Regions from separate parts of the Amycolatopsis mediterranei genome, predicted to be linked through region 2. Evidence: riboswitches for the same ligand, from Rfam matches in the RefSeq annotation. Region 2 holds a riboswitch; each other region holds the start of a gene.
What was found. A riboswitch is a leader RNA that binds a small molecule or an ion and turns the genes downstream of it on or off. The one in region 2 is predicted to bind S-adenosylmethionine.
Positions count from the first base shown of each region.

Region 1: another riboswitch for S-adenosylmethionine. It lies ahead of ISP_RS15600 (aminotransferase class V-fold PLP-dependent enzyme); the one in region 2 lies ahead of ISP_RS42605 (methionine ABC transporter ATP-binding protein).
Region 3: another riboswitch for S-adenosylmethionine. It lies ahead of thrC (threonine synthase); the one in region 2 lies ahead of ISP_RS42605 (methionine ABC transporter ATP-binding protein).

Region 1 is NZ_CP100416.1:3,265,604-3,275,216, reverse strand. It holds gene ISP_RS15625 (DUF885 domain-containing protein) at 1-472, opposite strand, end outside; gene ISP_RS15620 (AsnC family protein) at 607-1,608, shown strand; gene ISP_RS15615 (RluA family pseudouridine synthase) at 1,605-2,534, opposite strand; gene lspA (signal peptidase II) at 2,531-3,313, opposite strand; gene ISP_RS15605 (hypothetical protein) at 3,340-3,690, opposite strand; gene ISP_RS15600 (aminotransferase class V-fold PLP-dependent enzyme) at 3,954-5,297, opposite strand; SAM riboswitch class IV at 5,337-5,451, opposite strand; gene ISP_RS15595 (potassium/proton antiporter) at 5,530-7,008, opposite strand; gene ISP_RS15590 (ArsR/SmtB family transcription factor) at 7,106-7,798, opposite strand; gene ISP_RS15585 (penicillin-binding transpeptidase domain-containing protein) at 8,013-9,613, opposite strand, start outside.
Region 2 is NZ_CP100416.1:9,409,615-9,419,227, reverse strand. It holds gene ISP_RS42615 (resuscitation-promoting factor) at 1-935, shown strand, start outside; gene rsmA (16S rRNA (adenine(1518)-N(6)/adenine(1519)-N(6))-dimethyltransferase RsmA) at 1,048-1,884, shown strand; SAM riboswitch class I at 2,025-2,115, shown strand; gene ISP_RS42605 (methionine ABC transporter ATP-binding protein) at 2,323-3,336, shown strand; gene ISP_RS42600 (4-(cytidine 5'-diphospho)-2-C-methyl-D-erythritol kinase) at 3,407-4,369, shown strand; gene ISP_RS42595 (ASCH domain-containing protein) at 4,366-4,773, shown strand; gene ISP_RS42590 (ABC-F family ATP-binding cassette domain-containing protein) at 4,778-6,544, shown strand; gene ISP_RS42585 (fatty acyl-AMP ligase) at 6,570-8,327, shown strand; gene ISP_RS42580 (DivIVA domain-containing protein) at 8,394-8,750, opposite strand; gene ISP_RS42575 (DivIVA domain-containing protein) at 8,942-9,262, opposite strand; gene pth (aminoacyl-tRNA hydrolase) at 9,284-9,613, opposite strand, start outside.
Region 3 is NZ_CP100416.1:7,647,965-7,657,577, reverse strand. It holds gene ISP_RS34310 (ComEC/Rec2 family competence protein) at 1-594, shown strand, start outside; gene ISP_RS34305 (DUF4231 domain-containing protein) at 607-1,113, opposite strand; gene thrC (threonine synthase) at 1,237-2,502, opposite strand; SAM riboswitch class I at 2,516-2,649, opposite strand; gene holA (DNA polymerase III subunit delta) at 2,796-3,776, shown strand; gene rpsT (30S ribosomal protein S20) at 4,009-4,269, opposite strand; gene ISP_RS34285 (EamA family transporter) at 4,602-5,465, shown strand; gene ISP_RS34280 (VOC family protein) at 5,489-5,863, shown strand; gene ISP_RS34275 (class I SAM-dependent methyltransferase) at 5,860-6,480, opposite strand; gene lepA (translation elongation factor 4) at 6,596-8,446, shown strand; gene ISP_RS34265 (Uma2 family endonuclease) at 8,597-9,166, shown strand; gene ISP_RS34260 (hypothetical protein) at 9,173-9,613, opposite strand, start outside.

The DNA of each region.
Region 1 (9,613 bases), 4.5 Mb from region 2:
CCAGGTGGGCCACCGGGAGCAGGCCGCCGGCGATGCCGTCGGCATGCCGCCGCGCGGCCTGGCGCAGGTACTCCGGGATGGCGGCCAGCCGGCCGAGCTGGGCCTCCGCGGCTTCGCCCGCCGTCACCGTCGTCATCGGCAACGCCATGAGCAGGCCGGCCGCGATCCCGACGGAGAGGTCGGTGACGGTGAACTCGGTCATCCGGCTGTCGATCGCCGCGATGCGGTTTTCGGCCGTGGTGATCAGCACTTCGCGCGTGACGCGGTCCTCGGCCGGGAGGCCCTCGGTCTCCAGCGCGCGGGCCCGGCCGAGGAACTGCGTGAGCCGGGCCCGGAACGCCCGCTCGGCCTCGGCGGACAGATCCGCCAGGCCGGGCTCCGCCGGCCGCAGGCCCAGCAGCGCCGGCGTCAGCGGATCGGCGGCGAACAGCGCTTCGACGAACTCGTCGGCGAGTTCGGTGACCGCGGTCATGGCAGGACCCCCAGCTTCGGCTGATGTGCTCACGGCCGACCCTAACGGAGATCACCGACAGAAACGCCCGAGCCGTTCGCCGGGGGCGGACCGCCTCGGGCAGCGCGGAGCGGCCAGGCGGTAGCGTTTCCGGTGTGGCCGTGACCGATCCCGTGGATACCCGCCTGCTCGCCGCGCTCGCCGACCTCGGCAAGGCGGCGGTGCACGAGCTGGCGGCCAAGGTCGGCATGGATCCCCGCGAGGTCGCCTACCGGCTGGTCGCCCTCTCCGGCAGCGGGCTCCCCCTGCTCGTCGGCGTCGAAAGCGACCCGAACGGCCTGCGCGCGGCCATCGCCGGCGCCCCGCCGTCGTGGGCGAACCGGCCTCAGTTCCCGCCGCCTTCACAACCCGTGCCGCAGCAGCCCGCCCCGCCGGTCCAGGGGACGCCTTCGGGGCCGTACACCGTCCAGGGCGCCCCCTCCGGGCCGTACACCGTGCAAGGCGCGCCCTCGGGGCCCTACAACGTCCACGGCACGCCGTCCGGGCCGCACCACGTCCAGGGGACGCCGTCCGGGCGCTACCCCGGCCCGCCACCGCAGCAGCCGCCGCACCCGCCCCGGCCGTTCACGCCGCCTCCGGTGCCGCTCGACCCGGCCGTGAGCACGTGGGGCGTGCCGCAGACGGCGTCGTGGGCCCGCGGCGACGAACCCGCCCGGCCGAGCGGCCCCGCCGCCGGCAAGCGGGCCAGGCTCGGCGAGGTCAGGGAGACGCAGGGCCTGGAGGGCGAGCAGCTGTCGGTGCAGCTGCTGGAAGTCCAGGACCCGGCCGACTACCTGTTCAGCGCGGCCGGGTACCGCCTGGAAGCCGGTGAACGCGCGGTGGTGGTGCACACCGAGATCACCAACCGCGGCTCGATCCCGTTCGCGTCGCTGCCGGACAACTACCTCGAGCTGCTCGCCGCCGACGGCCAGGCGATCGGCAAGGCCCCGGTGTCGCTGACGTCCCGGCCCCCGCACAAGATCGGCGTCAACCCGGGCGAAACGCTGGGCGGCCACACGGTCTACGTCCTCCCGGACGCCACCCGCGTGGTCTCGGTCCGCTGGAGCCCGCGGCCGGAGCCGGACGAGCGCACGATCACCTGGTCGATCGAGGACTAGTAGCTTTCGTCGCGCAGGATCTCCAGGGCCTTCGCCAGGTCGTCCGGGTACTCCGACTCGAACTCGACCCAGCGGCCGTCCGCCGGGTGCGCGAACGCCAGGGTCTTCGCGTGCAGCCACTGCCGGCTGAGCCCGAGGTGGCGGGCCAGCACCGGGTCGGCGCCGTAGGTCAGGTCGCCGACGCAGGGGTGCCGCAGCGCCGAGAAGTGGACGCGGATCTGGTGCGTCCGCCCGGTTTCGAGCTTGATGTGCGTGAGCGACGCCGCCCGGAACGCCTCGACGACTTCGTAGTGCGTCACGCTCGGGCGGCCGCCCTGGACCACCGCGAACTTGTAGTCGTGGCGCGGGTGGCGGTCGATGGGGGCGTCGATCGTGCCGCGCATCGGGTCCGGGTGGCCCTGGACGATCGCGTGGTAGCCCTTGTCGACCGTGCGCTCCTTGAACGCGCGCTTCAGCACGGTGTACGCGTGCTCGCTCTTGGCCACCACCATCACGCCGGTGGTGCCCGCGTCGAGCCGGTGGACCACGCCCTGGCGCTCGGCCGCACCCGAGGTCGCGATGCGCAGGCCGGCCGCGGCGAGGCCGCCGACGACGGTCGGGCCGGTCCAGCCCGGGCTCGGGTGCACCGCGACGCCGACCGGCTTCGAGATCACCACGATGTCGTCGTCGTCGTGCAGGATCTGCATGCCGTCGACCGGCTGGGCGACGACCTCGACCGGGTTCGCCGGCTCCGGCAGGGTGATCTCCAGCAGGCCGCCGCCGGAGAGGCGGTCGGACTTGCCCGCGGGACGGCCGTCGAGCAGCACGTCCCCGGATTCGGCGAGCTCGGCGACGACCGTGCGGGACAGCCCGAGCAGCTTGGCGAGGCCGGCGTCGACGCGCATCCCGTCGAGCCCGTCGGGCACCGGGAGCATCCGCGAGCTCACGCCTGCTCCTCCGGTGCCTTCTCGATCTGTGCCTTCTCGATCGTCTTCTCGAGCTTCTTGTCCTTGGTCGACGTGCCGTCGTAGTCCTTGCCCAGCAGCGACAGCAGCACGATCAGGGCGCCGCCGACGCAGATCGCGGAGTCGGCGATGTTGAAGATCGCGAAACCCTTGCCGTTCGGGGCGAACGCCGAGATGAAGTCGACGACGTGACCCTGCAGCCCGCCGGGCGCGCGGAAGATGCGGTCGGTCAGGTTGCCGGTGGCGCCGGCGAGCACGAGGCCGAGGCCGATCGCCCAGCCGATCGACCGCAGCCGCCGCGACAGCCAGATGATCGCGATGACCACGGCGAGTGCGACCAGGGCGAGCACCCACGTCATGCCGGTGGCCATCGAGAACGCGGCGCCGGGGTTGCGGATCACCTGCAGGTAGATGAGGCCGCCGAGAACCTTGACCGGCTCCTTGCCCTCCAGGTTGGCGACGACCAGGTTCTTCGTCACCAGGTCGATCGCCCAGAACACGACGGCGACCGCGAAGACCCAGCCGACCCGCCGCTTGGGCAGCAGCGGCTTCGCCGGGATCTCCGGGTTCTCGGGCGCGTCCGCGGCGGGATCGGGCACCGCATCGGCGGGCGCGGCGGTGTCGGGTTCGGAGTGGCTGGGCTCGGTGCTCACCGGTCCATTGTCCACGGCGGCGGCCAGGCCGTGTCGGGCCCGTCCGGCGGCGGGCGCGAACGGCTCGCCCGCCGCGGCGGGCGAGGCCGCCACCGGCGTCAGGAACACCGGCGCGACCTGCGCGAATCCGGCGGTCAGGGTGTCCGGGGGTGCTGCCGCAGCAACGCGGTGAAGGCGGCGGCCAGCAGGATCAGCGCCGAGACCAGCATGCCCACCAGGTCCGCCGAAAGCACCACGGCGACCAGCGCGAACGCGACCGTCGTCAGCAGGACGAACCGGCTGCGCTCGTACGCGGCGAGGACGAGCAGGCCGAGCGTCGCCAGCAGCGGGCCGCGCAGCCCGTCGCCGAGCCGGAACTGCCAGGACCCGACCAGGTCGAGCAGCGGAACGGCGAGCAGCGCCCCGATCGTGCCGAGGACGAACCACCCGGTGCGGACGGGCCGCCGGGCCCGCGCGTACCAGACGGCCGTGCCGGCGAGGACCACGCCGAGCCCGACCAGCCAGCCGGGCCCGATCGGCGGGCCGGTGCCCCCCCGTGTGGAAATCCTCCAGGGGAAACCTCAGCGCTTGGCTGTACTCGGTCGTCCCGTGCGGGACCGTCGGCTCGAGCAGGAGATTCGCGGCTTCGTCCTCGGCCGGGCTGCGGCGGGCCGGCAGCTGCACCGCGACCAGGCCGATCTCGGTGAATCCCAGCAGTGCCAGCGGAAACCAGAAACGCGGCCCTCTCCCCATCGCTGCAGGCTAGCGCTCAGCAGAAGGGCGGCAGCTCCCGCGGGTCGCCCACCGGCGCCCAGCGGCCGTCCACCTTCGCGTATTCCCAACGCGCTCCGCGGGCGACGATCTGCCGCAGCGCCAGGAGCACGCGGTCGACGTGTTCTTCCGTGCTGCCGAGGCCGAGGCTGACGCGAACCGCCTGCTGCCCGTCGCCGCCGGTGACGCCGATCAGCCGCTTGGCCGCGATGTGGGCGCAGAAGGCGCCGTCGCGGACGCCGATGCCGTACTCGGCGGACAGCACCGCGGCGAGCCAGCCCGGGTCGAAGCCGTCGACGACGAAGCTGACCGTGCCGACCCGGTCGACCGGCGCGTCGAACAACCGCAGCTCGGCGCAGCCGGGGATGCTCTCGAGGCCCTTGCGCAGCCGGGTGAGCAGAGCCTGTTCGTGCGCCTCGACGACGTCCCAGTTCCGGCTCAGGGTCTCGCACGCGACGCCGAGCGCGTATACGCCGACCGTGTTGGGCGAACCGGCTTCGTGGCGCTCCGGGCCGGTGTTCCAGACGACGGCGTCTTCGGTGACGAGCTTGGTCGCGCCACCGCCGGCGAGGTACGGCCGGGCCGCGCGCAGCCAGTCGGCGCGCCCGATCAGCGCACCCGCGCCGAAGGGCGCGTACAGCTTGTGGCCGGACAGGGCCACGTAATCGACGTCCAGTTCCTTGAGCGAGATCCGGCGGTGCGGGGCGAGCTGGGCGGCGTCCAGCGCGATACGGGCGCCGTGTTTCCGGGCCACCGCGGCGATTTCCGCCACCGGGAGCAGCTCACCGGTCACATTGGACGCTCCGGTGACGACGACCAGCCGCGGTCCCTGCGGGGCGTCCGCGAGTGCTTCGTCCACAGCGGACACCGCGGCGAGGCGGGTGCGCGGGGTCGGGATCCGCCGGACGTGCGGCCCCTGCCACGGCAGCAGCGCGGCGTGGTGCTCGGTGTCGAACACGATCACCGTGGTGTGCCGCGGCAGGCTGCGGGCGAGGAGGTTGAAGGAGTCGGTGGTGTTGCGGGTGAAGACGACGGTGTCGGTCCGCCGGGCGCCGACGAAGCGGCGCAGGGTGTCACGGGTGCGCTCGTAGAGCCTGGTGGAGACCTGCGACGCGAAGCCGGCCCCGCGGTGGACGCTGGCGTACCAGGGCAGGAACTCGTCGACGGCGCCGCGGACGGCCTCGAGGCACGGGGCGCTCGCGGCGTGGTCGAGGTTGGCGTAGCCGATGTCCCCGCCGGTCACCAGCGGAACCCGCAGCGACGCGCCCGCCACGGCGGGGACGGCGCGGGTTTCGGGGCTTGCGGGGCTTTCGAGCTGGGTGCGGTCGATGGCGAGAGTCATCGGGGTGCCTCCTCGGCGATCCGGGGGACCCCGGCGAGGGGCCCGCGCTTGCCCGTCGCACGGCGCGACCGGCCCGGTCTTCACCCGGGGCACCCCACCGCGGTAGGAGGGTTGCCGGCCAGCAAGCCGGGGCTTCGCGCTGGCACTCATGACCTGAGCCAGAAGGTAACCGAGAACGCCGCCGGTGGCCAACCCCCGCCTCACATTCTGAGACGCCGGTCACAGAGCGTGCTCAGCGGCCGGATTCGCCCTTCCAGCGGGCCAGGCGCCCGGCCCGGTCGACGGCGCGCAGCCGTCGCTCGGCGGCGTCGCGGACGGCGCTCGTCGTGACGACCAGCAGCTGGTCGTGCTCCTGCAGCCGGCTGGTCTTCTGCGGGGTGAAGCCCGCGCCGCCGCGCACGACCAGGCTGATCGTCGCCCCGATGGGCAGCCGCAGCTCGGACAGGTACACGCCGTGCAGCTTCGAGCCCGGCTGGATGCGGACCTGCAGCAGTTCGGCACCCAGCTCGTCCAGCGGCGCGGAGTCGACCTCGACCTCGTGCGGCTCGGACTTCTTGGCCAGCCCGAGCCGGCGCGCGAGCGGGCCGAGCGTCGCCCCCTGCACCAGCGTCAGCACGATGACCAGCACGAACACCGCGTCGACCAGCCGCTGCGCGCCCGGCAGGCCCTGCGACAGCGGGATCATGGCGAGCACGATCGGCACGGCGCCGCGCAGCCCGGCCCACGACAGGAAGGCCTGTTCCCGCCACGGCAGCCGGAACGGCAGCATCGCCAGGACGACCGAGACCGGCCGCGCCAGCAGCAGCACGACCCCGCCCGCGACCAGGCCCGGCACGATCGCGTCGAGCAGCCGGCCCGGCGACGCGAACAGCCCGAGCAGCACGAACAGCCCGATCTGCGCCAGCCAGCCCAGGCCCTCGGCGAACGACAGCGTGTCCGACCGGTGCGGCAGCCGCGAATTGCCGAGCACCAGCGCGGCGACGTAGGTGGCGAGCAGCCCGGACGCGTGCAGCAGCTGCCCGGACGAGTACGCGACGACGCACACCGCGACCGTGGCGAGCGGGTAGAGGCCGGTCGCCGGCAGCGCGGCCCGGCGCAGCGCGAACCCGCCGAGCCAGCCGAAGGCGAGCCCGATGACCAGGCCCGCCGTCAGCTCGTAGACCACCAGCAGCGGCAGCGTCCAGTCCACAGTGGTGCCTTCGGCCAGCACCACGACGGCGATGTAGGCCGGCGCGTCGTTGATGCCCGACTCGAGTTCGAGCGCGCCGGTGAGCCGGTGGCCGATGCCCGCGGTACGCAGCACCGAAAACACCGCGGCCGCGTCGGTCGAGGCGAGCACCGCGCCCCACAGCAGCGCCAGCCGCCAGTCCAGGCCCAGCAGCCAGTGCAGCGCCGCGCCGGTCACCGCGACGCTCGCCACGACGGCCACTGTGGACAGTGCGATTCCGCGGCCCAGCGCGGGTTTCACCGCCGACCACCGGGTGGTCAGCCCGCCTTCGGCGAGGATCATGACGAGCGCGGCGAGCCCGAGCGACTGGGTCAGCCCGGGGTTGTCGAACCGGATGCCGAAGCCGGCTTCGCCCAGCAGGACGCCGATGGCCAGGTACAGCAGCAGCGAGGGCAGGCCGAGCCGGATCGACACGCGCACGGCCAGCACGGAGGCGAGGAGCACGACACCGCCGACGCCGAGCAGCACGGGAAGCTGGTCCATGCCCGCCTCCTCCCGAGTGCCGTGGGGCCCTCAGAATAGTGAGGCGCGCGGGTTAACTCGTTCGTGTACCGCTGCCCGTCGCCGGACACCCGGTGTGTTAAGGCGCCGCGACCCCACCGAGCGCGTCGAGATCGACACCGAGAGCGGCGAACGGCTCCCCCGCCGCGGGCAGCACCTTGACGGCGCGGTGGCCGTCCCTGGCCACCCAGCCGGCGTCGACCGCGCGGTCGAGCAGCGCCGCGGGCAGGGCGCCGGCGAGGTGGTCGCGGCGCTCCGTCCAATCCAGACAGTCACGCAGCAGCGGCCGCCGCCCGGCGGCGACCGGCACGCCGAGGTCGGCCAGCACCGATCGCCCGCGCGGGGTGAGGGCCAGGCCGTCGGCGGTGCCGAGCAGGCCGGTGGCGAGCATGCCTTCGCGCAGCGCCACGCCGAGCTCGCCGGCGAGGTGGTCGTAGCAGGTCCGCGCGAACCCGAGCCGCCGCGCCCGCAGCGACGACTTGAGACCGGTCACCGGGCGGTGCTCGGCGTGCTGGGCCAGGTGCTCGATCAGCTCGGCGACGCGCGGATCGGCGATCCGGACGTAGCTGGCCCGCCCCTGCTTGACCCGGACGACGAAACCGGCCCCGGCCAGCCGGCTGACGTGCTCGCTGGCCGTCGAGAGGGCGATCCCGGCCGCCTTCGCGAGCTCGCCGACGGTCCAGGCCCGGCCGTCCAGCAGCACGAGGCACATGGTGGCCCGGCTCGGGTCGGCGAGCACCGCGGCCACCTCGGCCAGCGCGATCGTCTCCATACCCCCACGCTACGGCCCCGACGGTTCGGCCACGGCCGAACCGTCGTACCCAGCCGGACGACACGCGTACCCCGGTGGACGACACGCGTACTCAGCCGGACGACACGCGTACTCAGCCGGACGACACGGCGCCGGCCGCCTGCCTCCGCGTGTCGTCCATCCAGGTACGCGTGTCGTCCGCGTGGGTACGCGTGTCGTCCGGCTGGGTCCGGGGTCAGAGGGGTTTGAGGAACTTGGCGGCGACCTGGACGGCCGGGCCCGAGTCGTTCGAGTTCTCCAGGACCACCGCGAAGGCGATGGTGCCGCGGTAGCCCACGAACCAGCCCGTGGCCTGCTTGCCGTCGCCGAACTGGGCGGTGCCCGTCTTGCCGAAGACGGTGCCCGACGCCGCGGCCGCGCGGCCGGTGCCGCTGGTCACCACCGCGCGCATCATCTTCCGCACCTCGCCGAGCACCGACGCCGGCGGCGGGGAGTAGCCCTTGACCACCTTGGTCTCGACGTCGTGCCACAGCCGCGGCGTGATCGCCTTGCCGGAGGCGACCGTGGCGGCCATCAGCGTGCCGCCGAGGGCGCTGGCCTGGATGCGGCCCTGGCCGAACCCGTCCTCGACCTGCTCGTCCTTGCTCGCCGCGGGCTCGACCTTCCCCAGCTCCGTCTTGAGCCCGGGGATCTCGTAGTCGGCGTTGAGGCCCAGCTCGTCGGCCGCCTTCTTCAGCCCGTCCGCGGGCAGGCCGAGCGCCAGCTGCCCGAACGTCGTGTTGCAGGAGCGCGCGAACGCCGTCTGCAGGTTGGTCGCGCCCAGCTCGAAGCCCTCGTTCTTGACCGTCCGGGTGCCGATCGTCGCGACGCCCGGGCAGTCGACCGGCGAAGCCGCGTCGAGCCCGCTCTGCTGGACCGCCGCCACCGAGGTCGCGATCTTGAACGACGACCCCGGCTCGTACAGGCCGTTGAGCGCCTTCGGCGAGTTTCCGGCCGCGGTGTTCTGCGCGACGGCGAGGATGTCGCCGGAACCCGTGTCGAGGGCGACGAGCATCGCCGATCCCTGGTAGCCGTCCACCGCGGCCTGGGCGGCGTTCTGCGCATCCAGGCTCAGGCTCGCCACGAGCGGCTTCGCCCCCTCGGCCGACGCCTTCCCGAACAGCGTCTCGAGGCTCTTGCCACCGGCATCGACGCGTTCGACGGCGAATCCCCCGCCGGCCGCGGCGGTGACCTGCCCGGTGAGCGCCGAGCGCAGCAGCGGGGCCGGGTTGCCGTCCACCGGCCGCACGCCGCCGGGCCCGCTGACGACCAGCGGCTTGCCGTCGCGGTCGGCGACCGCGGTGGTGTCCTGCGCGGCGGTGCTGATCACCAGCCGCTGGCCCGCCTCCAGCTTCGGGTGCAGCAGCGACGGCGCCCAGTGGACCAGCCACTTCCCCCCGTTCTGCGCGAGCTGGAACGGCACGTCGTAGGTCCACGTCTTGCCCGGCTTCAGCGTCCACGACACGCTGAACGTGCCGTCCGTCTGCTTCGCGCCGGCCGCGGCCGGCTGCAGGGCGGTCAGCTTGGCGGTGACCGACGACGGGGTCAGCGCGTTCCGCGTGGCCCGCAAGGCCACCGCGGCGGCCGCGTTGTCGTCGGTCAGCCGGCCCGCCGCGTCGGGGTTGTTCTCGGAAAAGTCCTGCAGGTACTCGGTGATCGCGGAGTTCGGGTCGTGCGCGCCCGGGCTCTCCACCGCGGTCGCGCCGGTGGCGGCCTCCGGCGTCGATCCGCCGCTGTTCAGCACGAAGAACGCGGCCACCAGGACCACGACGACCAGCAACGCGCCACCGATCAGGA
Region 2 (9,613 bases):
TGTCCGTCGGCGCGCACGACTCGCTGTCCCCCTCCCCGCAGGCGGAGGTCGGCGACGGCGGTGTCATCAAGCTCGAGCGCGGCCGCCAGCTGAAGATGATCGTCGACGGCGCGGAGCACACCTCCTGGGTCCGTGCGACCCACCTCGGCGACGCGCTGTCCCAGCTGGGCATGACCGGCATGGACAAGCCCGGCACGTGGATGTCGATGCCGAAGGACGGCGAACTGCCCCTGCAGGGCGCGACCGTCGAGATCAAGACCCTCAAGAACATCACCCTGTACGACGGGGCCAACGCGCCGAAGCAGGTGAAGACGACCGCGGTCACGACGAAGGAGTTCCTGGGCGAGTACAAGCTCACCCTGGGCCCGGAGGACCAGGCCGAGGGTGGTCTGGACGTCAAGCTGACCGACGGCGCCGAGGTGCACATCAGCCGCACCGGCGTCTCGACGGTCGTCCAGAAGGAGTCCATCGACCCGCCCGAGCAGAAGGTCGACGACCCGGACCTCGCCAAGGGCAAGACCTCGGTCGAAGACCCGGGCACGCCCGGTGAGAAGGAAGTGACCTACAAGGTCACGCAGAAGAACGGCAAGGAGGTCGCTCGCGAGAGCGTCTCCGAGAAGGTCCTCACCCAGCCGAAGCCGAAGATCATCCACGTCGGCACCAAGCAGGCCCCGACCCCGGACGTCGGCGACGGTTCCGCGTGGGACCGCATCGCGCAGTGCGAGTCGGGTGGCAACTGGGCCATCAACACCGGCAACGGCTACTACGGCGGCCTCCAGTTCGACAAGCAGACGTGGAACGCCTACGGCGGCGACGAGTACGCCGCGCTGCCGAACCAGGCCTCCCGTGAGCAGCAGATCGCGATCGCGGAGAAGGTCAAGGCCGGCCGCGGCGGCAGCTACAGCGCCTGGCCGGTCTGCGGCAAGAAGGCCTGACGCTTTCCCGGAACGGCCCCCGTCCTCAGTGGACGGGGGCCGTTCCGCGTGCGCCAATCACGCGAGTTCCGCCGCTGATCACGCGAGTTCCGGGGTCAAGTAGGCTCGTCCGGTGGTTGAACTGCTGGGACCTGCCGAGATCCGCGGGCTGGCGGCCGAACTCGACGTGCGGCCGACGAAGAAGCTCGGGCAGAACTTCGTGCACGATCCCAACACCGTCCGCCGGATCGTCGAGCTGGCGAACGTCGCTCCGGGCGACGTCGTGCTCGAGGTCGGGCCCGGGCTCGGGTCGCTGACCCTCGGGCTGCTCGCCACCGGTGCCCACGTCGTCGCCGTCGAGATCGATCCCAAGCTCGCCGAGCGGCTGCCCAAGACCGTCGCCGAGCGCGGACCCGAGGTCGCCGGGAACCTCGACGTCGTCGGGGCCGACGCCATGCGCGTCACCCGGGGAGAACTGGGTGAGCCGACCGCCCTCGTCGCCAACCTGCCCTACAACGTCGCCGTGCCCGTCGTGCTGCACCTGCTGGCCGAAGTACCTTCGCTCCGGAAGGGCCTCGTCATGGTGCAGACCGAGGTCGCCGACCGGATGGCCGCCGGCCCCGGCAGCCGGATCTACGGCGTGCCGAGCGTGAAGCTCGCCTGGTACGGCTCCGCACGCAAGGTCGCCGCCGTGCCACGCTCGGTGTTCTGGCCCGTGCCGAACGTCGATTCCGCGCTCGTCGCCTTCGAACGCGGCGACACGACGGCGTCCGAAGACCGGGAGCTGCTCTTCGGTCTGGTGGACGCCGCCTTCTCACAACGCAGGAAGACGCTCCGGGCCGCGCTCGCCGGCTGGGCGGGCTCGGCCGAGCGCGCCGGCGAGCTGCTGACGGCCGCCGGGATCGACCCCCGGACCCGCGGCGAGCAGCTGGACGTGCACGACTTCGCCCGGATCGCCGCCGCGCGTTAGCCATCCGCCCGTGGGATATCCACAGTGGAAGCGTGAAAATACGCCCTCGCCGCCCGTGATCCCGCCATTCGGACACCTCCACTCGTGTGATCTGGGCCAACGGGCTTGCGTTCGCTCCTCGGGATCGGTTTTACTCAGTACGTCCATCCCGAGCGACTGAGAGACCTGGCTCGCCGAAGTCGCAGCAACCACCCTCCACAGGGCAGGTGCTACCGCCAGGACCGATGGAGGCCGTTTTCGATGAAGAGGGTAGCTCGCCCCCTGCTCCTGACCAGGCGTCGCGTAGTCGACGAAGGCCGCCGCTCCGTGACCGCATGTCGACGCTCCAACTGAGCTTGTCGTAGCCGGTCCACCTCTTCTTCATGCACCGTCCGAACAGGACGGAACTTGCTTGCGGCCGGGTGCCGCCATGCGTGCACCCCGTTTTCTGGAGCCTTCGTGATCACCGTCGAAAATCTGTCGAAAACCTTTGCCACCAATGGAAATTCCGTCGTCGCGCTGCGGGACGTGAGCGTCGAAGTCCAGGCCGGCTCGCTCTTCGGCGTGGTCGGTCCCGCCGGGTCCGGCAAGTCCGTTCTCGCCCGGTGCATCGCGCTGCAGGAGCGCCCCGACCGCGGCGTCGTGCGCCTCGACGGCCTCAACACCGGCACCCTCGACGGCCGCCGCCTCCGGGAGATCCGCCGCCAGCTCGGCGTCGTCTCGACGAAACCGGAGCTGATCGCCGAACGCACCATCGCCGGCAACATCGCCTCCCCGCTCGAGCAGCTCGGCATCGACGGCCCGCAGCGCCGCAGCCGGGTCGGCTCGCTGCTCGACCTCGTCGGCTTGACCCCGCGCGCCGCGCAGCGGCCCAGCGAGCTGTCCGCCGGTCAGCTGCGCCGCGTCGCGGTCGCGAAGGCCCTGGCGGCGGCCCCCGCCGTGCTGCTGGCCGACGACCCGACCGCCGGTGTCGACCCGGAGGAGGCCGGCGCGGTGCTCGCCGTCCTCGACCGGGCGCGCTCCGAGCTGGGCGTCACCGTCGTCGTCACGACGCCGGACGCGGGCGTGGTCCGCAGGGTCTGCGACGACGTCGCGGTGCTGGAGGACGGCACGGTCGTCGAGCGCGGCACGGTCCTCGACCTGATCTCGGACCCGGCCAGCCGCACCGCGCAGGCGCTGCTGCCGGCCATCGAGACCGCCCGCTCGCAGGCGGCGCGCTACGACCGCTCGGCCGACGTCGTGCTGGTCGGCTTCGCCTCGGTCGGCGCGCTGCTGCCCGAGGCCGCGGGCCGCTTCGACGTCGAGTTCGCCACCATCGGCGGCGGCCTGACCCGCGTCGGCGACACCCCGGTCGGCCGGTTCCGCCTCGGCGTCCGCGGCGAGCGGGCCGACGCGGCGCTGGCGTGGGTCGCCGAGCGCGGCGGCCACGTGACGTACACCGCCCGCGGGCCCCAGGGCGTCGCGGCCGCTTGACCCGTAGCTCCCGAACGCCCCGATGCGCAGGTCGCATCGGGGCGTTTCGGCGGGCACGTAGGCTGGTCGGGTGCTCGCCGTAGTTCCGCCCCCAGTCACCGTCCGGGTCCCGGCCAAGGTGAACCTGCACCTTGCGGTCGACGACCTGCGCGAAGACGGTTACCACGAGCTGGTGACCGTCTTCCAGGCGCTGTCGCTGACCGACGAAGTGACCGTCGCGGTCACCGAAGAGCCCGGCATCGAGGTCTACGGCGAGGGGGAGGGCTCGGTCCCGACCGGCCCGAAGAACCTGGCCTGGCGGGCGGTCGAAGCGCTGGCCGGGCACGTCGGCCGCGCCGGGGAGCCGAAGGTCCGGGTGGTGCTGCGCAAGGGCATCCCGGTGGCCGGCGGCATGGCGGGCGGCAGTGCCGACGCCGCGGCGACGCTCGTCGGGCTGGCGAGCCTGTGGAACCTCGACGTCACCCGGGACGAGCTGGCCGAAATCGCCGCCGGCCTGGGCAGCGACGTCCCGTTCGCGCTCTACGGCGGCACCGCGCTGGGTACCGGCCGCGGTGAGCAGCTGGTCCCGGTGCTGTCGCGGCACACGTTCCACTGGGTGCTGGCCTTCGCCGCCGAAGGGCTGTCCACGCCGAAGGTGTTCGGCGAACTGGACCGCCTGCGCGCGGCGGGCAACCCGCCCCGGATCGGCTCGCACACGCCGGTCGTCGAGGCGCTGGCCTCCGGCGACCCGCGCCAGCTGGCCCTGCTGCTGGGCAACGACCTGCAGGCGGCGGCGGTCTCGCTGCGGCCCGACCTGCGCCGCACGCTCCGGGCGGGGGTCAACGCGGGCGCGCTCGCGGGCACGGTGTCCGGCTCCGGCCCGACGTGCGCGTTCCTCTGCGAAGACGCGCAGTCGGCGGTGGAGGTCGCGGCCGAGCTGTCGGGTGCCGGCGTGTGCCGGACGGTCCGCGTGGCCCACGGCCCGGTCCCCGGCGCCCGCGTGGTCGGCGGCGACGACGCGAACCGGCCGACGCCGCCGCGGGTGCACGCGTGAAGCACGCCGAGTTCGCGTTCCCCGGCCCGCTGCGCGACAAGCTGGTCGCGGCGATCCTGCGCGGGGAGAAGACGTCGACCACCGGCTTGGTCGCCGAGTACGAGAAGTACGGCGAAGAGCTGCCTGTCGTCGGCGAGCGCGAGCTGATGATCGACTCGGCCGGCGTGGGGGTCGCGGTGCTCGAGACCACCGAGGTGCGCGTGCTTCCTCTGTCCGAAGTGGACTTGCAGCACGCGCTCGACGAGGGTGAGGGCGACACGAGCGTCGCCGGATGGCGCGCCGGCCACACGGAGTACTGGCAGGGCGACGAAATGCGCGCCGCGCTCGAAGATCCGGAATTCACCGTGGACGACGCGACCATGGTCGTGGCGACCCGGTTCATCATCGTTGAAAGGATCGGCTGAACGGATGGCCAACCTGGTCAATCTCGAGTCGGTGAGCAAGTCCTACGGGGTTCGCCCGCTCCTGGACGGCGTCTCCCTCGGCGTCGCGGCCGGGCAGCGCATCGGCGTCGTCGGCCTCAACGGCGGCGGCAAGACCACCCTGCTGGAAGTCCTTTCCGGACTCGCCGAGCCCGATTCCGGGCGGGTGAGCCACGTCGGCGGCCTGCGGATGGCCGTCGTCACCCAGCGGACCGAGTTGCCGCACGGCAGCAGCGTCGGCGAGGTCGTGCTCGAACGCTACGGCGCCGAGCACGAATGGGCGGCGGACGCGCGCGTCCGATCCATTGTGGACGGTCTGGGTATCACCGCGATCGGGCTCGACACGCCGACCGCGAACCTCTCCGGTGGCGAGCGGCGCCGCGTTTCGCTGGCGGCCGCGCTGACCGGCGAGCTCGACCTCGTCGTGCTCGACGAACCGACCAACCACTTGGACGTCGAAGGTGTCCAGTGGCTCGCCGACCACCTGCTGACCCGGCGGATCGCGGTCGTGGTCGTCACGCACGACCGGTGGTTCCTCGACACCGTCGCGACGCTGACGTGGGAGGTCGCGAACGGCCGCGTCGAGCAGTACGAAGGTGGTTACGCCGACTGGATCTTCGCGCGCGCCGAGCGGGCGCGGCTGGCCGCGACGGCCGAGGAGAAGCGGCAGAACCTGGCCCGCAAGGAGCTGGCGTGGCTGCGCCGCGGCCCGCAGGCACGCTCGTCGAAGCCGCGCTACCGCATCGAGGCGGCCGAAGCGCTGATCGCCGACGTCCCGCCGCCGCGGGACTCCGTCGAGCTGCAGGCGTTCGCGAAGCGGCGGCTCGGGAAGACCGTGCTGGAGCTGGAAGACACGACGTACCAGGTCGGCGAGCGGACGCTGCTCGACCACGTCACCTGGCGGATCGGGCCGGGCGACCGGATCGGCCTGGTGGGCATCAACGGCTCGGGCAAGACGTCGCTGCTGAAGCTGCTCGGCGGCGACATCGAGGGCTCGACCGGCCGCCGGATCGAGGGCAAGACCGTCGCGCTCGCGCACCTGCGCCAGGAGCTCGACGACCTGCCCGGCGACCTGCGTGTGCTGCAGGCGATCGAGCAGGTGGCCGGGCGCGTGGTGTTCGGCAAGCAGGAGATGACGGCGTCGCAGCTGGGCGAGAAGCTCGGGTTCCCCCAGGCGCGCCAGTGGACGCCGGTCGCGGACCTCTCCGGCGGCGAGCGGCGCCGGCTGCAGCTGTGCCGGCTGCTGATGGCCGAGCCGAACGTGCTGCTGCTCGACGAGCCGACGAACGACCTGGACATCGACACGCTGCAGCAGCTGGAGGACCTCCTCGACGGCTGGCCGGGCACGATGGTCGTGGTCTCCCACGACCGCTACCTGGTGGAGCGGGTGTGCGACACGATCGTCGCCTTGTTCGGCGACGGCCGGATCACCCACCTCCCGGGCGGCATCGAGGAGTACCTGAACCGCCGCGCCCTCGCCAAGGAACCGGCGCCCGCGGCGGCCTCGACGGCGGCCAAGACCGAGGCGAAGAAGTCGGCGGCGGACCTGCGCGCGGCCCAGAAGGAACTCGGCCGGCTGGAGCGCAAGCTCGACCAGCTGCACGCGAAGGAGCAGAAGCTCCACGCGTCGCTGCTGGCGGCGGCGACAGACCCGGCGAAGCTGATGGAGCTCAACGCGGAGCTGAAGGGCGTCCAGGGCGAGATCGAGGACGTCGAGGGCCGCTGGCTGGAGACGTCCGAACTGCTGGAGTGACACGGCTGCCAGTAATGTCTGCCTCATGAGCAGGTTCGTGGACACGCTCGTCGCCACCGCGACGAAGCGGGGGCAGCAGCGCGGCATGGTCACCGGAGAGCCGAAGGAGCCGGTCCGGCGGACCTGGGCCGAGGTGCACGAAGAAGCCCGGCGAATCGCCGGCGGGCTCGTCGCGGGCGGGTTCGAGCGCGGGACGGCGGTCGGGGTGCTGGCCGCCGCGCCGGTGCTGATCGCGCCGACCGTGCAGGCCGTCTGGCTGGCCGGTGGCAGCGTCACCATGCTGCACCAGCCGACCCCGCGCACCGATCTCGCCGAGTGGGCCGAAGACACCGTGCGGGTGCTCGGCATGATCGGCTCAGACCAGGACGCTTTGGGGGGTCCAGGGGGGCTTGCCCCCCGGCCGGGGTCCGGGGCTGGGCCCCGGAATGTCACAGTGCTGCTGGGCGAGCCGTTCGACCAGCTGGCGCCCGTCCTGGAGCAGAAGGGCATCGGCTTCCAGCTCATCACCGAGCTCGCCGCCGCCGAGCCGCTGCCGGACGTCGTCGTCACCGATGAGGGCGACACCGCGCTGCTGCAGCTCACCAGCGGCTCGACCGCCGACCCCAAGGCGGTGCGGATCACCTACGGGAACCTGTACTCCAACGTCAAGGCCATGGTCGAGCGCGCGGAGTTCGACTTCGACGTCGACGTGATGGTGTCCTGGCTGCCGACGTTCCACGACATGGGGATGGTCGGCTTCCTGACCGTGCCGATGACCTTCGGCGTCGAGCTGGTCAAGATCACGCCGGTCGAGTTCCTCTCCGGGCCGCTGATCTGGCCGGAGCTCATCACGAAGTACCACGGCACCACGACGGCGGCGCCGAACTTCGCGTACGCCATCGTCGGACGCCGGATGGCGCGCGTCGACGAGGATGACGCCTACGACCTCTCGAAGCTGCGCATCGCGCTGAACGGCGCCGAGCCCATCGACGAGACCGCCGTCCAGACCTTCGTGGACGCCGGAGCCCGGTTCAAGATGCCGGCGGAATGCGTCTTCCCGGCCTACGGCATGGCCGAAGCGACGCTCGCGGTGTCGTTCGCGCCGCTGTTCACCGGTCTCACCCTCGACGTCGTCGAAGCCGACGCGCTGGAGGCGGAGAACCGCGCGGTGCCCGTCCCCGAAGGCGACCCGCGGCGCGGCACCGACGGTGTCCGGTCGTTCGCCCTGCTCGGCCGGCCCCTCGACGGGCTGGAAGCGGAGATCGTCGACGACGCCGGCAAGCGCGTCGACGAGCGCGAGGTCGGCGAGATCCGGCTGCGCGGCGAGGCTGTGACCCCCGGCTACCTGACCATGGACGGCCCGCTCGCGACGCAGGACGAGGACGGGTGGCTGAACACCGGCGACCTCGGTTACCTGGTGGACGGCCAGATCGTCATCTGCGGCCGCCGCAAGGACGTCATCATCATGGGCGGCCGCAACCTGTACCCGACCGACATCGAGCGCGCGGCGACCTCGGTCGAGGGCGTGCGCGCGGGCAACGCGGTGGCGGTCCGGCTGGACGCGGGCAGCCGCCGCGAACGGTTCGCGGTGGTCCTCGAGTCGAAGCTGGCGGGGGACGCCGAAGCCGAGAAGAACCTGATGAAGCAGGTGTCGGCCCGGGTCCGCGACGCCGTCGACATGCGGCCGTACGCGGTGGTGGTGCTCCCGGCGGGCAGCCTCCCGAAGACGCCGTCGGGCAAGGTCAAGCGCGCGGCGACGGCGCAGCAGTTCGCGGACCGGATCAAGAAGAACGCGGACGCCTGATCGACGCAGTGAATGACTCATTCATGTCGTCAGATGACATGAATGAGTCATTCACTGCGTTCGGGGTCAGCGTTGCTGGACGCGCACCGCCCGGAGCGTCGGTGGGGCGGCGCGCTCGGTGGTGGCTTCGGGCGCCGTGCGGGCGCCGGGGAGGTCGGGGGCCTGGCCGGTACGGGCGGCGAGCTGGTCCTCCACCGCGTCGAGGAACTCGTCGACCTCCCGCTCGTCGTAGCCGCGCTTACCGATCAGCGGCTTCGCGAACATCACGTGGTGCACTTCGGCGGCGGTCAGGTCGTCCTCGTCGGCGAGCGTCTTGGCGATCCGCCGGATGAACGCGTCCACCTCGTGCTTCGCGTAACCACGGCGGCCGATCGGGGCGTGACCGAAGGTGACCTCGGCGAGGTCTTCGGCGGTGAACGACATGGAACTCTCCGATTCCGGGGTAGGGCGGGTGCGAACTCCCGTACACCGTCCTAACCCGTGAACAGGCTGCCCGAAAGGGGCTGACCCCAACCTCACCCCGACGGGCGGGCCCGCGCCCGCCTTCGGGTGAGCTTGCGCTACTCAGCGCTGTGTGTCCGGGTTCACACCGTGACACCCGACAAGAAGTGCTGTCAGCCGCGCCCGAACCACTTCCGGGGCCCCTGCGGCCGCCGCTCCTCCTCGACCTCCGCCGGCCGCGGGTTGCGCAGCTCCACCAGCGCCGCCTCGGCCTCGTCGAGGAACAGGTCGACCTGGGCCTGGTCGTAGCTGCGCATGCCGACCGGCATGATCGTGAACTCGACGTAGTGGATGTCGTCCGGCGTGAGGATGTTCCGCCCGGCCAGCGCCTCCGCGATGAGGTCGAGGAAGGCGTCCACCTCGTCCTCGTTGTAGCCGCGCCGGCCGAACCGGGGCTTGCCGAAGGCGATCGACCGAGCTTCGTCGGGGGTCATGGCTTCACCTCGCCACCCATGTCAGCCCGCGTGGAAGGAGTTCTGCGCGGCGGCGAGGCCGGTGCCGATCAGTGCTTCGGTCGCGTCCGCGCACCGGTCCACCTCCAACGGGAGTTCTTTGCGCTCGACCGTCGAAAAGTCCTTCAGCACGAAGTCCGCCGGGTCCTGGCGGCCGGGTGGGCGGCCGATGCCGAACCGCACCCGGTAGTAGTCGCGGGTGCCCAGCGACTTCGAGATCGAGCGGAGTCCGTTGTGGCCGTTGTCGCCGCCGCCGAACTTCAGCTTCAGCGTGCCGAAGTCGACGTCGAGCTCGTCGTGCACCACGACGACGCCGGACGGCTCGATCTTGTA
Region 3 (9,613 bases), 1.8 Mb from region 2:
GCTTCGGTCTTCGACGGCCGCGCGGTCGGCGCGATCGCCGTCGGCCCGGGGCGGTCGCCCGGGTGGGCGTGGCGCCAGGTGGCTACCGAGGCCGCCCGGCGGGCGGTGCCGCTGGTGGAGCTGAATCCGGGTGAGCGGCTGGCCTGGCCAGGCCTGGCGCTCGACGTCCTGGGCCCGCGCTACGTACCGGCCCGCTCGGACGGGCCACAGGACGGCACGACGATCAACAACAGCTCGGTGGTGCTCCGAGCGCAGACCACGGCGGGCCGGGTCCTGCTGACCGGCGACGTCGAACTGGCCGCGCAGGCAGACCTGCTGGCCGACATCGGAGATCTGAAGGCGGAGGTGTTGAAGGTGCCGCACCACGGCAGCCGCTACTCGCTGCCGTCGTTCCTCGCGGCGGTGGCCCCACAGGTGGCCTTGGTCAGCGTGGGCGCGGGAAACACGTACGGGCACCCCAGCAAGTCCACAATGGACACTTTGGCTGCGCTCGGCGCGCGGGTGACTCGGACGGATGTCGACGGAGACACGGCAGTGGTCACCGGAACGGCGATAGTCCGCCGAGGTGAGCCGCGCGGGCCGCCCCGCCGGTGACCAGGAGGGCCGTCATTCGACGGGCTTCCGCGGAGTCTCGTGGCTTTGGCGGCCGCGTTCGACGCTCATCCGACGTCGAGCCCACTGCTGCCCACCCTCGTCCGACAGGGTTTCGACCCGGGCAACCAGCACTTGGACAGCGTCCGCGCGATCGTAAGGCGGTGACGAATGGAGGAACAATGCGGCTTCACGCTCGATCGCGTAGCCGATCTGGCTGTGCTCCACCCAGTTCTCGTGCAGCCCGAAGGTGGTCCGGATCCCGGTGGCGATCAGGACGAACGCGCCCAGAGCGGCGATGACGACAGAGTCGAGATGGGCAGCGGCGGCCACCGGAATCGCGGCCGAACCGGCGAGAGCGGCGATTTCGATGACCGCGTATCTCAGCCGGTCTCGCCGGGATCCCTTCTTGTACCACTGCCACTTCGCGACAACTGTCACCGGCAGCTGCTGGCCGTCACGCTCGGCAGTGATCATCCAATGCGTGCCGAGATCGCCGGACGTGTCCGCAGCCCACCGCATACCCCGAACCTCCGCGAACGAGTCGATCCACTGGTGGATGCCGACCTTAACGGCCCAGAAGTGCGGAAGGGGGTATTGCCGTTCGGGGGCGAGCCGCCTCGCCCGCCCCCGAACGGCTGATGATCAGTAGCCGAGGGCCTTGTTCACGGCTGCGGCCGAGGGCGGCAGGGTCGCCTTGGGGCCGACGTGGTTCTCGATCGCGTCGAGGGTCTTGAGGCCGTCGCCGGTGATGAGCAGCACGGTCTCGGCGTCCGGGTCCAGCTTGCCCGTCTCGACCAGCTTCTTTGCCGTGGCGACGGTGACCCCGCCGGCCGTCTCGGTGAAGATGCCTTCGGTGCGGGCCAGCAGGCGGATGCCCTCGACGACCTCTTCGTCGGAGACGTCCTCGATCGCGCCGCCGGTGCGGTTGACGATGTCGAGCACGTACGGGCCGTCGGCCGGGTTGCCGATCGCCAGCGAGCGGGCGATCGTGTCCGGCTTCACCGGCTGGACCACGTCCTGGCCGGCGCGGAACGCGGCCGACACCGGCGAGCAGCCGGTGGCCTGCGCGCCGAACACCTTGTACGGGCTGGCGTCCACGAGACCGAGCTGCCCCAGCTCACGGAAACCCTTGTCCACCTTGGTCAGCTGCGAACCGGAGGCGATCGGCACGACGATCTGCGGCGGGATGCGCCAGCCGAGCTGCTCGGCGACCTCGAAGGCCAGCGTCTTCGAGCCCTCCGAGTAGTACGGCCGGACGTTCACGTTGACGAACGCCCACTTCGGGTGCTCGCCGGCGAGCTCGGTGGCGAGGCGGTTGACGTCGTCGTAGTTACCGTCGATGGCGATGAGGTCGCCGTCGTACACCGCGGTGGTGAGGATCTTGGCGCGCTCGAGAGACTTGGGGATCAGCACGACCGACCGCCAGCCGGCGCGGGCCGCGGCGGCGGCCGTCGCGTTGGCCAGGTTGCCGGTCGAGGGACACGCGAGCACCTCGAAACCGAACTCGCGGGCCGCGGCCAGCGCGACGGCGACGACGCGGTCCTTGAACGAGTGCGTCGGGTTGCCGGTGTCGTCCTTGACCCACACGCGCTTGAGGCCGAGTTCCTTGGCGAGGCGGTCGGCGCGGACCAGGCGCGTCGCGCCCGGCTCGGTGTTCGGGATCTCTTCGACGTTGGACGGAACGGGAAGGAGTTTCTTGTAGCGCCAGATGTTCTTGGGGCCGGCTTCGATGTCTTCGCGGCGGACGCGGCCGAAGTCGTAGGCGACCTCGAGCGGTGAGAAGTCTTCGGCGGAGACGAACTCCGGAGCGAGCGGCTGCCGGTGGCCCTCTTCCTTCGACACCAGCTCGACGGCGGGTCCGAGATCCGGGGTCTTGGTGGTGGAGGTCGTGCCGAGGGTGGCGGTCATCGCGAGGTTCCTTTCCTCATCTGCCCCGCCGAAGCGGGCCGGAATTGGCACCGTGGTCGTCAGCTATCCCGCGATCGCGGGATGACAGGCTGTACGCCGGTTGCCGGGGCTTCGTCGGGCCGTTCCCTCTGCCCCTCTGGATGAGCGGTATTCAGTTGTCGGTGCGCGCACGCCGGAGATCCGGGGCGGGCTGCCTCGGCTACACCGTACGACATCGCGCTCGGGCCGTGCCACGGTGGCCGCTCGACATCACCGGAGCGGGCGCACCGGAGCACGAGTGAGAGGATTCCCGGGTGACCGCGCAAGCCACCGCCCCGGCCCCGCTGCAGCTGGTGCTGGGTGAGGAAGAACTGCTGATCGAGCGGGCCGTCCGCGAGACGCTCGCCGCCGCCCGCGTGATGGACGCGACCGCCGAGCTGACCCGGGTCCGGGTGTCCGATCTCACAGCGCCCGAGCTGGCCGAGCTGGTCAGCCCGTCGCTGTTCAGCGAAGGCCGGGTGATCGTCCTGGAGTCGGCGCAGGACATCTCGCAGGAGCTGGCCGACGCCGTCGCGGCTTACCTGAAGGACCCCGCCGACGGGGTGGTGCTCGTCGTCGTGCACACCGGTGGCGGCCGCAGCAAGGCGGGCAAGTCGCTGCCGACGGCGCTGAAGAAGGCCGGCGCCGAGATCACCGAGTGCCCGAGACTGACCAAGCCGGCCGAGCGGGAGCAGTTCGTGCGCCACGAGGTGCGCCGGGTGGGCGGCAAGATCGACCCGGCGGGGGTCGCCGCCCTGCTCGACGCCGTGGGCTCCGACCTGCGGGAACTCTCTTCGGCGGCGACGCAGCTGGTCGCGGACACGGGCGGCACGGTCGACGCCGACGCGGTCCGCCGCTACCACCGCGGCCGTGCCGACGTCACCGGCTTCGCGGTCGCGGAGAAGGCGGTCAGCGGCGACCGTGCGGCGGCGCTGGAGTCGCTGCGCTGGGCGATGCAGCTGGGTGTCCCGCACGTCCTGGTCGCCGACGCGCTGGCCGACGCGGTCCGGACGATCGCCCGGGTCTCCGGCGCGGGCCGGGGCAACCCGAATCAGCTTGCGGGCGAGCTGGGCATGCCGCCGTGGAAGATCCGCAAGGCACAGGGGCAGTCCCGCGGCTGGAACCCCGACGGTCTCGCGACGGCGATGCGCGTGGTCGCGCGACTGAACGCCGAGGTCAAGGGCGTGGCGGCGGACCCGGGCTACGCGCTGGAGCGCGCGGTCCTCGAGGTGGCGGCGGCCAAGGGCGACCGCTGACCGCGGCCGGGCCCGGACACGAAGCCTGGATGCAACGGGCCTGGACGCGAAGGGCCTGGACACGAGGCCCGGATGCAACGGGCCTGGACGCGAAGGGCCGACGCAAGAGCCCGGGCGCGAAGGGCCCAGACGCGAAGCTCGACGCGAAGCCTGGACGCGAAGAGTCTGATGCGAAGTCCGGACATGAAGAAGGCCCCGGCCGAAGCCGGGGCCTGCTCAGAAATCAACCAGCTCAGAGCGCGTTGACGCGCTTGGCCAGCGCCGACTTCTTGTTGGCGGCCTGGTTGGCGTGGATGACGCCCTTCGAGACGGCCTTGTCCAGCTTCTGGGCGGCGTCGCGCTGCAGCTCGACGGCCTTGGCCTTGTCGCCGGCCTCGGCGGCTTCGCGGACCTTGCGGATCGCGGTCTTCACCGAGGACCGGATCGCCTGGTTGCGCTGACGCGCCTTCTCGTTCGTCGTGATGCGCTTGATCTGCGACTTGATGTTGGCCATAGGGCAACTCCTGTTTCACTCGGTGAGATTCGCCGCCGCGCTGAAGTGGCCCCGCTCCGAAAAGCAGGTTTCCTCCATGACGGAATGCCGCACGGGCAGCGAGCGACCACTCTAACAGCCGGGCCGCCGGCATCCGGAGCCGGGAGTACCGTGGGCGACGGCAGTGCCTAGGGTTCCGTCGCCGGTCCGTGCCGCCCGCACCACACAACCAGGACCGGTGGGCCTGGTCCGAGCGGCACCATCGGCGGGCCCGGACGGCCGGTCGTTCATCTGACGGGGCAAAAGCCTGGAGGACCGGGGTGTTCGCGCGCGCGAACACCCGAAGGGGTCCCCTGAACGCCACCGCCTTGTCCCTTGTCCTCGCCGCCGCCGTCATGCACGCCGCCTGGAACCTGGTGGCCAAGCGCATCTCCTCCGGTGGCACCCAGTTCGTCTGGCTCTACTACACGGCCGGCGCCATCCTGCTGCTTCCGGTCACGGTCGTGCTGCTCGTCGTCGGCCACCACCGTCCACAGTGGAGCTGGCTGCTCGCCGCCGCGGTCACCGCCGTCCTGCACATCGGCTACGGCGTCGTGCTGCAGCACGGGTACCGCGTCGGGGATCTCTCCGTCGTCTACCCCGTCGCGCGCGGCACCGGGCCGTTGCTGTCGGTGCTGGCCGCCGTCCTGGTGCTCGGCGAGCGGCCCGGTCCGCTCGGCCTGCTCGGTGCGTTCCTGGTCGTCGCCGGGGTGCTGGTGATCAGCACCGGCCGCACGGCGGGCGACCCCGGCGCGGTGAAAGCCGGGATCCTCCACGGCCTGCTGACCGGGGCCGTCATCGCCGGCTACACGCTCTGGGACGCGCACTCGGTGACCGGCCTCGGCGTGCCCCCGGTCGTCTACTTCGGCCTCGGCTCGGTCCTGCAGAGCGTGCTGCTCGTGCCCGGCGCCCTGGCCGATCGCGCCGAAGTGACGCGGATCTGGCGCGAACAGCGCCGCGAGGTCGTGCTCGTCGCGGTCCTGTCGCCGATCGCCTACATCCTCGTGCTGTTCGCCCTCACCATGGCGCCGGTCAGCCTGGTCGCGCCCGCCCGGGAGCTGAGCATCGTGTTCGGCGGGCTCGCCGCGTGGCTGGTCCTGGGCGAGCGTGACGCCGGGCGGCGGCTGGCCGGGTCGGTGATCGTGCTGTCCGGCGTCGCCGCGATTGCGGCCGCCTGAGCCCGTCCGGTAGGGATGGTCGGATGGAGATCCTGAAGAGCCGGCTGCTGATCCGCCCGCGGGACGTCGCCGCGTCCACGGCGTTCTACCGCGACACCCTCGGCCTGGCCGTGGAGCGGGAATTCCCGGGTGGCACCGTGTTCTTCCTCGGCCACGGCTCCCTGGAGGTCTCCGGGGCGGGTGAGACGGGCTCGTCGCCCGATCTGGTGCTCTGGCTGCAGGTCCGGGACCTCGCCGGCACCTTGGCCGACCTCAAGGCGAAGGGCCTGGAGCCGGTGCAGGACGCCCAGCGGATGCCGTGGGGCCTCGACGAGGCCTGGATCGCCGATCCGGACGGCACGCGCATCGTGCTGGTCGAGGTGCCCGAGGGCCACCCGATCCGCACGGACACCCGCTAGACGGGCTTGACGGCGCGCAGCTGCGCGGCGAGCGCGGCGAACCCCGGCGGCTCCCAGGTCCAGGTCTGCAGGTCGGCGAAGCCCGCGGCGGCGGCTTCGTCGGCCAGGACGTGCCTGCTCACGGGCAGCCACTTCTCGTGCGCGGACAGCAGCAGCCGGCCACCGGGGCGCAGCACCCGGAACAGCTCCTCGAACCCAGCCGCGCGGTCTTCCCACAGCATGACGTTGTTCACGCTCAGGACCACGTCGACGGACTCGCCGGGCTCGCCGGTGTGCGCCGCCGACCCCTCGCGCAGCTCGGCCCGGTCGCCGCAGCGCTCGTGACACAACGTGAGCATTTCCAGGGAGGGGTCGACGCCGACGGCGCGCCCGGCCAGGCGCGCGGCGGCGTCCAGGCCGACGCCGGGGCCGGGGCCGACGACCAGGACGGTCTCGCCGGGCTCGATCTTCGCCAGGTCGACGACGCGGTGTTCGGTGGCGGCGTTGCCACGGGCCATGACCCAGCCGCCGAGGCGGCCGAGCGCGCCGGAGGGGTGACCGAACGTCCGGTCGAGGACGCGGGCGAAGCCGCTGGTCTCCGGCGGGGGAGGGGGCGCCGGCTGGTGCGGAGTACTCATACTTCGAGGGCACCACGGATCGGGAAACCCCGCATCGGGGATGACCCCCACCCGCACCCGGAGGGCCATGGGACCATACAGGTGGCCATCCCCGACTTTCCGAGGACTCATTCGAGTGACAGCGCTCAACAAGTTCGCCGACACCACCTTCACGCCTCCGGAGCTCATCCGGAACTTCTGCATCATCGCGCACATCGACCACGGCAAGTCCACCCTGGCCGACCGCATGCTGCAGCTCACCGGCGTCGTGGAAGAGCGGGCCATGCGCGCTCAGTACCTCGACCGGATGGACATCGAACGCGAGCGCGGCATCACGATCAAGGCGCAGAACGTCCGGCTGCCCTGGCAGGTCGAGGGGCAGGACCACGTCCTGCACATGATCGACACCCCCGGCCACGTCGACTTCACCTACGAGGTCTCCCGGGCCCTGGAGGCGTGCGAAGGCGCCGTCCTGCTGGTCGACGCCGCGCAGGGCATCGAGGCGCAGACGCTGGCCAACCTGTACCTCGCGCTCGAGAACAACCTCCAGATCATCCCGGTGCTCAACAAGATCGACCTGCCTTCGGCCGACCCCGACAAGTACGCGGGTGAGCTCGCCCACATCATCGGCTGCGAGCCCGAGGAGGTCCTGCGGGTCTCGGCCAAGACCGGCATGGGCGTCGGCGAGCTGCTCGACGCCGTCGTGAAGCAGGTCCCGGCGCCGCAGGGCGACGCCGACGCGCCCGCCCGCGCGATGATCTTCGACTCGGTCTACGACACCTACCGCGGCGTCGTCACCTACATCCGCGTGGTCGACGGCAAGATCACCCCGCGCGAGCGCATCAAGATGATGTCCACCGGCGCCACCCACGAGCTGCTGGAAGTCGGCATCATCTCGCCGGAGCCCAAGGCCAGCAAGGGCCTCGGCGTCGGGGAGGTCGGCTACCTGATCACCGGCGTGAAGGACGTCCGGCAGTCCAAGGTCGGCGACACCGTGACGTCGGAGCGCCACGGCGCCAAGGAAGCGCTGGCGGGCTACCGCGAGCCGAAGCCGATGGTCTACTCGGGCCTGTATCCGGTGGACGGGTCGGACTACCCCGAGCTGCGCGAGGCGCTGGACAAGCTCCAGCTGAACGACGCCGCGCTCGACTACGAGCCCGAGACGTCGGTGGCCCTGGGCTTCGGCTTCCGCTGCGGCTTCCTCGGCCTGCTGCACCTGGAGATCACGCGCGACCGGCTCGAGCGCGAATTCGGCCTCGACCTGATCTCGACGGCGCCGAACGTGGTCTACGACGTGGTGCTGGACGACGGCAAGGAAATCCACGTCACCAACCCGTCGGACTGGCCGACCGGGAGCAAGATCGACAAGGTGCTCGAGCCGGTCAGCAAGGTCAGCATCCTGGCGCCGTCCGAATTCATCGGCACGATCATGGAGCTGTGCCAGAACAAGCGCGGTCAGCTGCTCGGCATGGACTACCTGTCCGAGGACCGGGTCGAGCTGCGCTACAACATGCCGCTGGGCGAGATCATCTTCGACTTCTTCGACACGCTGAAGTCGCGTACGCGCGGCTACGCGTCGCTGGACTACGAAGAGGCCGGTACGCAGGCGGCGGACCTGGTCAAGGTGGACATCCTGCTGCAGGGCGAGGGCGTGGACGCGTTCTCGGCGATCGTGCACAAGGACGACGCCTACAACTACGGCAACCGCATGGTGAACCGGCTTCGCGAGCTGATCCCGCGGCAGAACTTCGAGGTGCCCATCCAGGCCGCCATCGGCGCCCGGATCATCGCCCGCGAAACGATCCGCGCCATCCGCAAGGACGTGCTCGCCAAGTGCTACGGCGGTGACATCTCGCGGAAGCGGAAACTGCTGGAGAAGCAGAAGGAAGGCAAGAAGCGGATGAAGACCGTCGGCCGGGTCGAGGTCCCGCAGGAGGCTTTCGTCGCCGCACTGTCCACTGAGGACTCCGGGAAGAACAAGAAGTAAGCTGTTCCATTGATGTGACTGTTTTTATGGTGTGACAGTGGCGCCCATATTCACGCTTCCGCGTGGATATGGGCGCCGAACCCGTGTTCGATGTGGTTTCCGTCGGTGCTCTCTGGTTTCCTCTGGTGCGAAGAGCGAAAGGAGAGCACCATGACGGCCATGGCAGACATCGAGCATCCCGCCGATTCGGGCCCCCTGACGGTGCGCGACATCGAGGGGATCCCGTTCGATGGCCGACGCTACGAACTCATCGACGGGGTGCTCATCGTGAGCCCCGCGCCGGGACTCAGACACCAGAAAATCGCATACCGGCTCTATGGCGTGCTGGAAGCTGCGTGCCCGCCCGATTTCGAGGTGGTCGGCGCGCCGTTCGCTGTGCACTCGGGTGACAAGATCGAGCTACAGCCGGACGTCCTGGTCGGCCGGGACGAGGACTTCACGGACAAGGATCTCCCGGCGCCACCGGTGCTGGCCGTCGAAGTTCTGTCGCCCAGCACGGCGATCTACGACTTGAACCTCAAGAAGGCGGTCTACGAGCGGCTCGGAACCGGCAGCTACTGGGTGATCGACCCGGAGGAGCCCGCGCTGACCGTGTTCGAGCTGGACGCGGAGGGCCACTACCAGCAGGTCGCCAAGGCGGCGGGCGACGAAGAGCTCGAGCTCGAACGGCCGTTCCCGGTGCGGATCGTGCCCCGCGAGTTGCTGGGCCGGCTCGGCTGAGCCCGGTCAGTGGCGCCGGAGCCGAGGGGCGCCGCGGAGCTGGGCGTGCAGCTGCCGGTGGCGCAGTTCCTTCCGGAGCCGGTCGAGCACGGCGTCGAACAGGGCCGGGGTGAGGATCGCCGTCTGCTCGAACTGTCTTCGCTCGGGCGGTGCCGGCCGCAACTTGCTTCGCGGCGCGTAGCGCTGCACCGAACTCTCGACGCCGCCGCCGGTGACCAAGTCGACCCAGAGGGCGTCGCGCAGGTAGCCGTCGCCGAAGCGGGCCGAACGCCGCACGGTCACCTCCGCGATCTCCGGCCAGGGGACCAGACGGGTGCTGAGCGTGCCCGCCGGCAGGCGGATGCCCTCGTCGCCGATGGTGAGGTCGCGCAGGCCCTCGAAGCCGCGCTTGAGGTCGCGGGCCCGGGAGACGCGGTAGGCCAGGACGGCGGCGAGCACGGTCGCCGC